DNA from 3 places in the Amycolatopsis ponsaeliensis genome. Region 1 is predicted to be linked to each of the others. Evidence: riboswitches for the same ligand, from Rfam matches in the RefSeq annotation. Region 1 holds a riboswitch; each other region holds the start of a gene.
The links. A riboswitch is a leader RNA that binds a small molecule or an ion and turns the genes downstream of it on or off. The one in region 1 is predicted to bind S-adenosylmethionine.
Positions count from the first base shown of each region.

Region 2: linked by a shared signal. The riboswitch ahead of thrC (threonine synthase) and the one ahead of QQ657_RS21815 (aminotransferase class V-fold PLP-dependent enzyme) in region 1 are both predicted to bind S-adenosylmethionine.
Region 3: linked by a shared signal. The riboswitch ahead of QQ657_RS45070 (methionine ABC transporter ATP-binding protein) and the one ahead of QQ657_RS21815 (aminotransferase class V-fold PLP-dependent enzyme) in region 1 are both predicted to bind S-adenosylmethionine.

Region 1 is NZ_JAPZLD010000014.1:90,970-95,172, forward strand. It holds gene QQ657_RS21805 (potassium/proton antiporter) at 1-819, shown strand, start outside; gene QQ657_RS21810 (M23 family metallopeptidase) at 951-1,607, shown strand; SAM riboswitch class IV at 1,691-1,805, shown strand; gene QQ657_RS21815 (aminotransferase class V-fold PLP-dependent enzyme) at 1,843-3,267, shown strand; gene QQ657_RS21820 (hypothetical protein) at 3,314-3,883, shown strand; gene QQ657_RS21825 (hypothetical protein) at 3,883-4,203, shown strand, end outside.
Region 2 is NZ_JAPZLD010000006.1:112,862-117,064, reverse strand. It holds gene QQ657_RS11375 (ComEC/Rec2 family competence protein) at 1-411, shown strand, start outside; gene thrC (threonine synthase) at 438-1,703, opposite strand; SAM riboswitch class I at 1,717-1,850, opposite strand; gene holA (DNA polymerase III subunit delta) at 1,987-2,967, shown strand; gene rpsT (30S ribosomal protein S20) at 3,249-3,509, opposite strand; gene QQ657_RS11355 (DMT family transporter) at 3,868-4,203, shown strand, end outside.
Region 3 is NZ_JAPZLD010000047.1:31,182-35,384, forward strand. It holds gene QQ657_RS45060 (resuscitation-promoting factor) at 1-792, shown strand, start outside; gene rsmA (16S rRNA (adenine(1518)-N(6)/adenine(1519)-N(6))-dimethyltransferase RsmA) at 1,119-1,955, shown strand; SAM riboswitch class I at 2,094-2,184, shown strand; gene QQ657_RS45070 (methionine ABC transporter ATP-binding protein) at 2,394-3,407, shown strand; gene QQ657_RS45075 (4-(cytidine 5'-diphospho)-2-C-methyl-D-erythritol kinase) at 3,479-4,203, shown strand, end outside.

The DNA.
Region 1 (4,203 bases):
GTCGCGGTGTGCGTCGTGGCGTACTCGTCCGGGCAGCTGCTGCACGCGTCCGGGCTGCTCGCCACCTACGTCGCCGCGCTGGTGCTCGGCAATTCGCGGCTGCCGCACCGCTCGGACACGCTGTCGTTCGCCGAAGGGCTCGGCTGGCTGGCGCAGATCGGGCTGTTCGTGCTGCTCGGCCTGTTCGCCTCGCCGGGCCGGGTGCTCGAGGCGGTGGTGCCGGGCCTGGTCGCCGGGGCCGTCGTGCTGCTGCTGGCCCGGCCGATCTCGGTCGTGCTGGCGATGCTGCCGTTCCGGCTGCCGTGGCGGGAACAGGCGTTCCTGTCGTGGGCCGGGCTGCGCGGCGCGGTGCCGATCGTGCTCGCGATGATCCCGCTGTCGCAGGGGGTGCCGGGCGCGCAACGGCTGGTCAACGCGGTTTTCGTGCTGGTCATCGTGCTGACGCTGCTCCAGGGCGCGACGCTCGGGCCGCTCGGGCGCTGGCTCGGGCTGGCGAAGAAGTCCGAGGCGCACGAGATCGAAGTCGACTCCGCGCCGCTGGACGAGCTGGGCGCCGAGCTGCTGCAGGTCCGCATCCAGCCCGGGTCGAAGCTGCACGGCGTGTACCTGTCCGAGCTGCGGCTGCCGGTCGGCGCGACGGTCAGCCTGGTCGTGCGCGAAGGCGCCGGCTTCACCCCGCAGAAGACCAGCCGGTTCCAGGAGCACGACCAGCTGCTGGTGGTCACGACCAGCGGGGTCCGCGACGCCGTCGAGCTCCGGCTCCGCGCCGTGGACCGGGCCGGCCGCCTGGCCCGCTGGAAGGGCGAGTCGGGCCGTTAACCAGTGCCGTTGTCCGGCGCTTGTCCCCACAAAAATCTCACTTGATCTTCCCTTCGTTCCCCCTTTTGGCTTACTGTGCGCTCCATTCATTAGTTCGAATGGGTGAGTGAACAGCCAAAGGAGTACGCAGGGTGACGAAACTTCACGTGCGTGGGGCGAGCCTGATCGCGGCGATCGTCGTGACGGCCGGGCTGGCCGGCGTCCCGGACGCGGCCGCGGAGGTCGCCCCCTTCCCGGCGTTCGCCCTGCCGTTCAAGGCCGGCCAGCAGGTGTACTCGGCCGGCATCCACTCCGACGACGGCAGCACCGGCGTCAAGAACGCCATCGACTTCAGCCCGGCCGACAAGACCGTGCGCGCGCCGTTGGCCGGCACCGTCCACCTGCAGCACTGCGCGGGCGGGGACTGGGTGACCATCGACCACGACGGCGGCTGGCGGACCGGGTACTACCACATGGAGGGCATCGAGGTCACCGACGGTGAGCACGTCGAGGCCGGCGCCGAGCTCGGCTCGACCGGCAACGCGCTGCCGTGCGGCGGCAGCAGCACCGGCGCCCACGTGCACTTCACGCTCTGGACCCTGCCGGACGCCCCGGCCGCGAACTGGGACGGCAAGTCGTTCGCCGAGGTCTCGACCACGGTCGCGGCGGCCAGCGGCGAGCCCGTCGACGGGAAGACCATCGGCGGCTGGCGCTTCACGGCCGGAGCCGAGCAGTACACCGGCACGGCGACGCACCTCGCCGACAACGCCGTGACGCAGCTGCCGGGACACTTCCGCGCGAAGCTCTGACGTCCTCACGGTGTGTGAGCGGCGTCTCAGAATGTGAGGCGGGGGTTGGCCGCCGGCGGCGTTCTCGGTTACCTTCTGGCTCAGGTCATGAGTGCCAGCGCGAAGCCCCGGCTTGCTGGCCGGCAACCCTCCAACCGCGGTGGGGTGCCCCGGGTGAAGACCGGGCCGGTCGCGTCGTGCGACGGGCAAGCGCGGGCCCCTCGCCGGGGTCCCCCGGACCGCCGAGGAGGCACCGATGACTCTCGCCATCGATCGCACCAGCACGACCACCGCCCCGACCGGCTTCGGCACGGCTGCTCCCGCCGAGTTCCGGGTCGCCGCCGGAGCCACCCCGACCGAATTCGCCGCGACCGCCGGAACCCTTGCCGCGCAAAGCATCCCGGCCGTCGCGGGTGCCGCCGTGCGGGTCCCGCTCGTCACCGGGGAATCGATCGGCTACGCCAACCTCGACCACGCCGCGAGCGCCCCGTGTCTCGACGCCGTCCGCGCCAAGGTCGACGAGTTCCTGCCCTGGTACGCCAGCGTCCACCGCGGCGCCGGCTTCGCGTCCCAGGTCTCGACGCGCCTCTACGAGCGCACCCGCGACGTCCTGCGTCGCTTCGTCGACGCCCGTCGCACCGACACCGTCGTCTTCACGCGCAACACCACCGACTCCTTCAACCTGCTCGCCCGCAGCCTGCCCCGGCACACCACGGTGATCGTCTTCGACACCGAGCACCACGCCGCGCTGCTGCCGTGGCAGGGCCCGAACGTCCGGCGGATCCCGACCCCGCGCACCCGCCTCGCCGCAGTGTCCGCTGTGGACGAAGCTCTCGCGGATTCCCCGCAGGGACCGCGGTTGGTCGTCGTCACCGGAGCGTCCAATGTGACCGGTGAGCTCCTGCCGGTGGCGGAGATCGCCGCCGTGGCGCGCAGGCACGGCGCCCGCATCGCGCTCGACGCCGCCCAGCTCGCGCCGCACCGCCGGATCTCGATCAGGGAGCTGGACGTCGACTACGTCGCCCTGTCCGGCCACAAGCTGTACGCGCCCTTCGGTGCGGGTGCGTTGATCGGCCGCGCCGACTGGCTGCGCGCCGCCAAGCCGTACCTCGCCGGCGGCGGCGCGACCAAGCTCGTGACCGAGGACGCGGTGGTCTGGAACACCGGCCCCGAGCGCCACGAAGCCGGCTCGCCCAACACCGTCGGCGTGTACGCGCTCGGCGTCGCGTGCGAGACGCTCAGCGAGAACTGGGACGCCGTCGTGGCGCACGAGCAGGCCCTGCTCACCCGGCTGCGCAAGGGTCTCGAGGGCATCCCGGGCTGCGCCGAGCTGCGGCTGTTCGACGCACCGGTCGACCGCGTCGGCACGCTCAGCTTCGTCCTCGACGGCTTCGACCCGGGCTGGGTGGCGGCGGTGCTGTCGGCGGAGTACGGCATCGGCGTGCGCGACGGGGCGTTCTGCGCGCACATCGCGGCCAAGCGCCTGATCGGCATCACCGGCGGCGACGGGCGGCAGGCGATCCGCGTCAGCCTCGGCCTGGGCAGCACGGAGGAGCACGTCGACCGCGTCGTGCTGGCGCTGCGCCAGATTGTCTCGCGCGGGGCCCGCTGGGAGTACGCGAAGGTGGACGGCCGCTGGGCTCCGGTCGGCGACCCGCGGGAGCTGCCGCCGTTCTGCTGATCGCTGGCCTGGGCGGATGGGGAGAAGGCCGGTTTTCTGGTTTCCGTTGGCACTGCTGGGGATCGCGCAAGTCGGCATGGCGGCGGTACAGCTGTTGTCGCGCCGCAGCGCCGCCGAAGGTGAGTCCGCGAACCTCCTCCTCGGGCCGGCGCCGTCGCCCGGTGCGACGGAGTACGGCCGAGCGCAGTGGCTGAGCCAGGACGCCTTCTACTCGCTCGGGCGGGGCCTGCCCGCCGGGCCGGCGTGGCTGGTCGCGCTCGGCGTGGCGCTCGTCGGCACAGCGATCTGGTACGCCGTCGCCCTGCGGCCCGCCCGCACCGGGTGGTTCGTCCTCGGCACGCTGGGCGCGCTGCTCGCCCTCCCGCTGCTCGACCTGATCGGGTCGTGGCAGTTCCGCCTCGGCGACGGGCTGCGCGGTCCGCTGCTGGCCACGCTCGGCCTGCTGGTGCTCGCCGCGTACGAGCGCAGCAGGCTCGTCCTGCTCACCGCGTTCGTCTTCGCGGTGATCGCGGTGGTGCTTTCGGCCGATCTCGTGGGGGTGCTCGTTTCGGCGGCCGTCCTGCTCGCCGCGGCGTTCGCGGTACTGCTGCGCCGGGCACCCGATACCCTGCATTGATGGGGAATGAGCGACGCTGTTGGTTTCCGTTGGCGGCGCTGGGGTTCGCGCAGCTGATCATGGTGCTCGCCGAGCTGCTGCCGGGGGAGAGCCTCGCCGCCGGTACCTTCGCGGACTTGCGCGCACTGCCGATGAGCCGGGCGAACGAGCTCGCCACCGGCACCATCGGCGGTACCGGCGGCACGAGTGTCGCCGTCGCCGTCTACGCCGGCCCCACGAGGTCGGCCACCCTCGGCTGGCTCGTCGCGCTCGCCTGCGTCGTGGCCGCCGTCGCCGGCTGGTACTGGCTGAACCTGCGCCGCGCCGGGACGCCGCCGCGC
Region 2 (4,203 bases), on a different contig from region 1:
CGCTCGGCCGGGCAGCAGGACGGCACGACGATCAACAACAGCTCGGTCGTCCTGCGGGCGCAGTCCGCGGCCGGCCGGATGCTCCTGACCGGCGACGTCGAACTGGCGGCGCAGGCGGATCTCTTGGCGGACATCGGAAATCTGAAGGCGGAGGTGTTGAAGGTGCCGCATCACGGGTCGCGTTATTCGCTGCCGGCTTTCCTCGCGGCGGTGGCGCCGCGGGTGGCGTTGGTCAGCGTCGGCGCGGGCAACACCTACGGGCATCCGAACAAGTCCACAATGGACACACTGACGGCGCTGGGTGCCCTGGTCACCCGGACCGACCTGGACGGCGACACCGCGGTGGTCGGCGACCCGGCGGGTCCGGCGGTCTCGCGCCGGGGCGAGCCGCGTGGCCCGCCCCGGCGCTGAAACCGGGGCGGGGACGGCGGAGCCCGTCAGTAGCCGAGCGCCTCGTTCACGGCCTTGGCCGACGGCGGCACGGTCGCCTTCGGGCCGACGTGGTTCTCGATCGCGTCGAGGGTCTTGAGGCCGTCGCCGGTGATCAGCAGCACCGTCTCGGCGTCCGGGTCGAGCTTGCCCGTCTCGATCAGCTTCTTCGCCGTCGCCACGGTGACCCCGCCCGCGGTCTCGGTGAAGATGCCTTCGGTGCGGGCCAGCAGCCGGATGCCTTCGACGACCTCTTCGTCGCTGACGTCCTCGATCGAGCCGCCGGTGCGGTTGACGATGTCGAGCACGTACGGGCCGTCGGCCGGGTTGCCGATCGCCAGCGAGCGGGCGATCGTGTCCGGCTTCACCGGCTGGACCACGTCCTGGCCTGCGCGGAACGCGGCCGACACCGGCGAGCAGCCGGTGGCCTGCGCGCCGAACACCTTGTACGGGCTGGCGTCCACGAGACCGAGCTGGCCCAGCTCGCGGAAACCCTTGTCCACCTTGGTCAGCTGCGAACCGGAGGCGATCGGCACGACGATCTGCGGCGGGATGCGCCAGCCGAGCTGCTCGGCGACCTCGAAGGCCAGCGTCTTCGAGCCTTCCGAGTAGTACGGCCGGACGTTCACGTTCACGAACGCCCACTTCGGGTGCTCACCGGCGAGCTCGGTGGCGAGGCGGTTGACGTCGTCGTAGTTGCCGTCGACGGCGATCAGATCACCGTCGTAGACCGCGGTGGTGAGGATCTTGGCGCGCTCGAGGGTCTTCGGGATCAGCACGACCGACCGCCAGCCCGCGCGGGCCGCGGCGGCGGCCGTCGCGTTGGCCAGGTTGCCGGTCGACGGACAGGCGAGCACCTCGAACCCGAACTCGCGGGCCGCGGCCAGCGCGACGGCGACGACGCGGTCCTTGAACGAGTGCGTCGGGTTGCCGGTGTCGTCCTTGACCCAGAGGCGCTTGAGGCCGAGCTCCTTGGCGAGGCGGTCGGCGCGGATGAGCCGGGTCGCGCCGGGCTCGGTGTTCGGGATCTCTTCGACGTTGGACGGAACCGGGAGGAGCTTCTTGTAGCGCCAGATGTTCTTGGGGCCGGCCTCGATGTCTTCGCGGCGGACGCGGCCGAAGTCGTAGGCGACCTCGAGCGGCGAGAAATCCTCGGCGGAGACGAACTCCGGGGCGAGCGGCTGCCGGTGGCCCTCTTCCTTCGACACCAGTTCGACGGCCGGACCGAGATCCGGGGTCTTCGTGGTGGAGGTCGTGCCGAGGGTTGCGGTCATCGCGAGGTTCCTTTCCTCATCTGCCCCGCCGAAGCGGGCCGGAATTGGCACCGTGGTCGTCAGCTACCCCGCGATCGCGGGATGACAGGCTGTACGCCGGTTGCCGGGGCTTCGTCGGGCCGTTCCCTCTGCCCCTCTGGATGAGCGGTATTCGGTTGTCGGTGCGCGCCAACGAGCGCGCCGCCTCCAGGACACCGTACGACATGGCGCTCACGCTGTGCCATGCCGGCCGCTCGACATCACCGGAGCGGGCGCACGGCAGCGCAAGTGAGAGGATTCACCCGTGACCGCGCAAGCCACCGCCCCGGCCCCGCTGCACCTGGTCCTGGGTGAGGAAGAACTGCTGATCGAGCGCGCCGTCCGCGAGACGCTCGCCGCGGCCCGCGCGATCGACGCCACGGCCGAGCTGACCCGGGTCCGGGTGTCCGATCTCACAGCCCCCGAGCTGGCCGAACTCGTCAGCCCGTCGCTGTTCAGCGAGGGCCGCGTGATCGTCCTGGAGTCGGCGCAGGACATCTCGCAGGAGCTGGCCGACGCGATGGCGTCCTACCTGAAGGACCCGGCGGACGGCGTCGTGCTGGTCGTCGTGCACACCGGCGGCGGCCGCAGCAAGGCGGGCAAGACGCTCCCGGCAGCATTGAAGAAGGCCGGCGCCGAGGTCACGGAGTGCCCGAAGCTCACCAAGCCGGCCGAGCGCGAGCAGTTCGTGCGGCACGAGGTGCGCCGGGCGGGCGGCAAGATCGACCCGGCCGGAGTCGCCGCGCTGATCGAGGCCGTGGGCTCCGACCTGCGGGAACTCTCCTCGGCCGCGATGCAGCTCGTCGCGGACGCGGGTGGGTCCGTCGACGCGGACGCGGTCCACCGCTACCACCGCGGCCGCGCGGACGTGACCGGGTTCGCGGTCGCGGAGAAGGCCGTGAGCGGCGACCGTTCGGCGGCCCTGGAGTCACTGCGCTGGGCGATGCAGCTGGGTGTCCCGCACGTCCTGGTCGCGGACGCACTGGCCGACGCGGTCCGCACGATCGCCCGGGTCTCGGGCGCGGGCCGGGGCAACCCGAACCAGCTGGCCGGCGAGCTGGGCATGCCGCCGTGGAAGATCCGCAAGGCGCAGGGCCAGGTCCGCGGCTGGAACCAGGACGGCCTGGCGACGGCGATGCGCGTGGTGGCGAGGCTGAACGCCGAGGTCAAGGGCGTGGCGGCGGACCCGGGCTACGCGCTGGAACGCGCGGTCCTCCAGGTGGCGGCCGCCAAGGGCGACCGCTGACCGCTCTTCCGGCTCGGAATCGCGCGAGTGCCGGTCCGCGCTCGCAAGCGCCCGCCGGCGGGGCCGCCTACGCCACGCGCGCTACGGCCACTGGATGATCGACGACGCCGCCATTCTCCCGCGCCCGCAGCTGCGCCGACAGCCTCAGGTCTCCTACGCCCGCAGCTGCGCCGACGGCCTCAGGTCCGGTGCTCGCAGCACCGCCCTCCACCGCGCGAAGCCGCCCCCGGGCATGAAGAAAGCCCCGGCCGAAGCCGGGGCTTTCCCAGAAATCAACCAGCTCAGAGCGCGTTGACGCGCTTCGCCAGCGCCGACTTCTTGTTGGCGGCCTGGTTGGCGTGGATGACGCCCTTCGAGACGGCCTTGTCCAGCTTCTGGGCGGCGTCGCGCTGCAGCTCGGCGGCCTTCGCCTTGTCGCCGGCGTCGGCGGCTTCGCGGACCTTGCGGATCGCGGTCTTCACCGAGGACCGGATCGCCTGGTTGCGCTGACGCGCCTTCTCGTTCGTCGTGATGCGCTTGATCTGCGACTTGATGTTGGCCATAGGGCAACTCCTGTTTCACTCGGTGAGATTCGCCGCCGCGCTGAAGTGGCCCCGCTCGCAAGAGCAGGTTTCCTCCATGACGGAATGCCGCACGGGCAGCGAGCGACAACTTTAACAGCCCAGCTCGGACGGCCCGCGACCGCGTCCGGCAAGACCCCGATCACCAGGAGTACGGTGGACGACGGTCAGTGCCTAGGGTTCCGTCGCCGGTCCGCGCGCTCCGCACCACACAACCAGGACCCGGCGAGTCTGGTCCGAGCGGCACCATCGGCGGGCCCGGACGGCCGGTCGTTCATCTGACGGGGCAAAAGCCTGGAGGACCCGGTTTTCGCGCGCGCGAAAACCCGTAAGGGGTCCCGTGAACACCACCGCCTTGTCCTTCGTCCTCATCGCCGCCGTCGTGCACGCCGCGTGGAACCTCGCCGCCAAGCGGATCTCCTCCGGCGGCACGCAGTTCGTCTGGCTCTACTACACGGTTTCCGCCGTCGTCCTGCTGCCCGTGACGGTCGTGCTGCTGGTCGTCGAGCCGCAACGTCCACAGTGGAGCTGGCTGCTGGCCGCCGTGGGCACGTCGGTGCTGCACGTCGCCTACGGCATCGTCCTGCAACGCGGCTACCGCGTCGGCGACCTCTCCGTCGTCTACCCCGTCGCGCGGGGCACCGGGCCGCTGCTGTCGGTGCTGGCGGCCGTCCTG
Region 3 (4,203 bases), on a different contig from region 1:
CACCTCGGCGACGCGCTCGGCCAGCTCGGCATGGCGGGCATGGACAAGCCCGGCACGTGGATGTCGATGCCGAAGGACGGCGAGCTGCCCCTGGAGGGCGCCACCGTCCAGATCAAGACCCTCAAGAACATCACGCTCTACGACGGCGCGAACGAGCCCAAGCAGGTCAAGACCACCGCGGTCACGACCAAGGAGTTCCTGGGCGAGTACAAGCTCACCCTGGGCCCGGAGGACCAGGCCGAGGGCGGCCTGGACGTCAAGCTGACCGACGGCGCCGAGGTGCACATCAGCCGCACCGGCGTCTCGACGGTCGTCCAGAAGGAAGACATCGCCCCGCCCGAGCAGAAGGTCGACGACCCGGACCTCGCCAAGGGCAAGACCTCGGTCGAGGACCCGGGCACTCCCGGCGAGAAGATGGTGACCTACAAGGTCACGCAGAAGAACGGCAAAGAGGTCTCCCGCGAGAGCATCTCCGAGCAGGTCATCACCCAGCCGAAGCCGAAGATCATCCACGTCGGCACCAAGCAGGCCCCGACGCCGGCCATCGGCGACGGCTCCTCGTGGGACCGCATCGCCCAGTGCGAGTCGGGCGGCAACTGGGCCATCAACACGGGCAACGGCTACTACGGCGGCCTCCAGTTCGACAAGCGCACGTGGGACGCCTACGGCGGCGACCAGTACGCGAGCCTCCCGAACCAGGCTTCGCGCGAGCAGCAGATCGCGATCGCGGAGAAGGTCCGCGACGCCCGCGGCGGTTACAGCGCCTGGCCGGTCTGCGGCAAGAAGGCTTGATCTTTTCCGAAACGGCCCCCGTCCTTTCCGGACGGGGGCCGTTTCGCGTGCGCCGACGGGCATCACGCGTGTCCCGAGGGGCATCACGCGTGATTGCCGAGGCATCGAGCTGATGCCCCTCCGATCACGAGTGATGCCCGCCCAATCACGCGAGATGCCCCTCCAATCACGCGAGTTCCGCGCTCGATCACGCGAGTCACGTCTCCGATCACGCGAGTTCCGTCCCGGATCACCGTGAGCCGACCGTCCGGGTACGCGAGCCGACCCTCTGGATGCGTGAGCCGACCGTCCGGGTGCGCGAGATGGCCCATCGGTAAGCTCGTCCGGTGGTTGAACTGCTGGGACCTGCCGAAATCCGCGGGCTGGCGGCCGAGCTCGACGTGCGGCCGACCAAGAAGCTCGGGCAGAACTTCGTGCACGATCCCAACACCGTCCGCCGGATCGTCGAGCTGGCGGACGTCGGCCCGGGCGACGTCGTCCTCGAGGTCGGGCCCGGGCTCGGGTCGCTGACCCTCGGGCTGCTCGCCACCGGTGCGCGCGTCGTCGCCGTCGAGATCGATCCCAAGCTCGCCGAACGGCTGCCCAAGACCGTCGCCGACCGGGCGCCCGAGGTCGCCGGCAACCTCCAGGTCGTCGCGGCCGACGCGCTGCGGGTCACGAACGACGACCTGCCCGAGCCGACCGCGCTCGTCGCCAACCTGCCCTACAACGTCGCCGTCCCGGTCGTGCTGCACCTGCTCGCCGAGCTGCCTTCCCTCAAGAACGGCCTCGTCATGGTCCAGACCGAGGTCGCCGACCGGATGGCGGCCGGCCCCGGCAGCCGGATCTACGGCGTCCCGAGCGTCAAGCTCGCCTGGTACGGCCCGGCGCGCAAGGTCGCCGCGGTGCCGCGCTCGGTGTTCTGGCCGGTGCCGAACGTCGACTCCGCGCTCGTCGCCTTCGAACGCGGTGACGCTCCGGCGTCGGACGACCGCGATCGGCTCTTCGGGCTCGTGGACGCCGCCTTCTCACAGCGCAGGAAGACGCTCCGGGCCGCGCTGGCCGGCTGGGCGGGCTCGGCCGAGCGGGCCGGGGAGCTGCTCACGGCCGCCGGGATCGACCCGAAAACCCGCGGTGAGCAGCTGGGCGTGCACGACTTCGCCCGGCTCGCCGCCGCTCAGTAGCACGTCCACAGTGGAAGTCAACGCCGTCCGGTGAAAATACGCCTCTTGCCGTGCGATCTCGCGATTCGGACACCTCCACTCGTGTGATCTGGGCCAACAGGCTTGCTTTCGCTCCTCGGGATCGGCTTTACTCGGAAGCGTCCATCCCGAGCGACTGAGAGACCTGGCTCGCCGAAGTCGCAGCAACCACCCTCCACAGGGCAGGTGCTACCGCCAGGACCGATGGAGGCCGTTTCAGATGAAGAGGGTAGCTCGCCCCCTGCTCCTGACCAGGCGTCGCGTAGTCGACGAAGGCCGCCGCTCCGTGACCGCATGTCGACGCTCCCGCTGAGCTAGTCACAGCCGGTCCACCTCTTCTTCATGCACCGTCCTCAAAGGACGGACTTTGCTTGCGGCCGGGCGCCTCCGAGTGAGCGCGCCCCGTTTTCTGGAGCCTTCGTGATCACCGTCGAAAACCTGTCCAAAACCTTTGCCACCAACGGAAACTCGGTCGTCGCCCTGCGGGACGTGAGCGTCGAGGTCCAGGCCGGCTCGCTGTTCGGCGTCGTCGGCCCGGCCGGGTCCGGCAAGTCCGTCCTCGCCCGCTGCATCGCGCTGCAGGAGCGGCCCGACCGCGGCGTCGTCCGCCTCGACGGCCTCAACACCGGCACCCTCGACGGCCGCCGCCTGCGCGAGATCCGCCGCCAGCTCGGCGTCGTCTCGACGAAGCCGGAGCTGATCGCCGAGCGCACGATCGCCGGCAACATCGCTTCCCCGCTCGAGCAGCTCGGCGTCGACGGCCCGCAGCGCCGCAGCCGAGTCGGCTCGCTGCTCGACCTCGTCGGCTTGACGCAGCGCGCGACGCAGCGTCCCGGCGAGCTGACCGAAGGCCAGCTCCGCCGCGTCGCGGTCGCGAAGGCGCTGGCCGCGGCACCCGCGGTGCTGCTCGCCGACGACCCGACCGCCGGCATCGACCCGGAGGAGGCCGCCGCGGTGCTCACCGTGCTCGACCGCGCTCGCGCCGAGCTGGGCACCACCGTCGTGGTCACGACCCCGGACGCGGGCGTGGTCCGCCGGGTCTGCGACGACGTCGCGGTGCTCGAAGACGGCACGGTCGTCGAGCGCGGCACCGTCCTCGACCTGGTCTCGAACCCGGCCAGCCGCACCGCGCAGGCGCTGCTGCCGGCGATCGAGACGACCCGCTCGCAGTCGGCCCGCTACGACCGCTCGGTCGACGTGGTGCTGGTCGGCTTCGCCTCGGTCGGCGCGCTGCTGCCGGAGGCGGCGGGCCGTTTCGACGTCGAGTTCGCCACGATCGGCGGCGGCCTGACCCGGATCGGCGACACCCCGGTCGGCCGCTTCCGCCTCGGTGTCCGCGGCGAGCGTGCCGACGCGGCCCTGGCCTGGGTCGCCGAGCGCGGTGGCCACGTGACGCACACCGCGCGTGGCCCGCAGGGTGTCGCGGCAGCCTGATCTCGAACGGTGAAAACGCCCCGATGCGCGGTTCGCATCGGGGCGTTTTCACGGGCACGTAGGCTGGTCGGGTGCTCGCCGTAGTTCCGCCTCCAGTCACCGTCCGGGTCCCGGCCAAGGTCAACTTGCACCTGGCGGTCGACGACCTGCGCGAAGACGGTTACCACGACCTCGTGACCGTGTTCCAGGCCCTGTCGCTGACCGATGAGGTGACCGTCGCGGTCACCGAGGAGCCGGGGCTGGAGATCTACGGCGAGGGCGAGGGCACGGTGCCCGCCGACCACACCAACCTGGCCTGGCGCGCGGTCGAAGCGCTTTCCGCGCACGTCGGCCGGACCGAAGAGCCGAACGTCCGGGTCGTGCTGCGCAAGGGCATCCCGGCCGCGGGCGGCATGGCCGGCGGCAGTGCCGACGCGGCCGCGACGCTGGTCGGGCTGGCGAGCCTCTGGAACCTCGACGTAACGCGTGACGAGCTGGCCGAGATCGCCGCCGGGCTCGGCAGTGATGTGCCGTTCGCGCTCTACGGCGGCACCGCGCTGGGCACCGGGCGGGGCGAGCAGCTCGTCCCGGTGCTGTCGCGGCACACCTTCCACTGGGTGCTGGCTTTCGACTCCGAAGGGCTGTCGACGCCGAAGGTGTTCAAGGAGCTGGACCGCCTGCGCGCCGACGGCAACCCGCCGCGGATCGGTTCGCACACCCCGGTCGTCGAGGCGCTGGCTTCGGGCGACCCACGTCAGCTGGCGCTGCTGCTGGGCAACGACCTCCAGGCGGCGGCGGTTTCGCTGCGGCCCGGGCT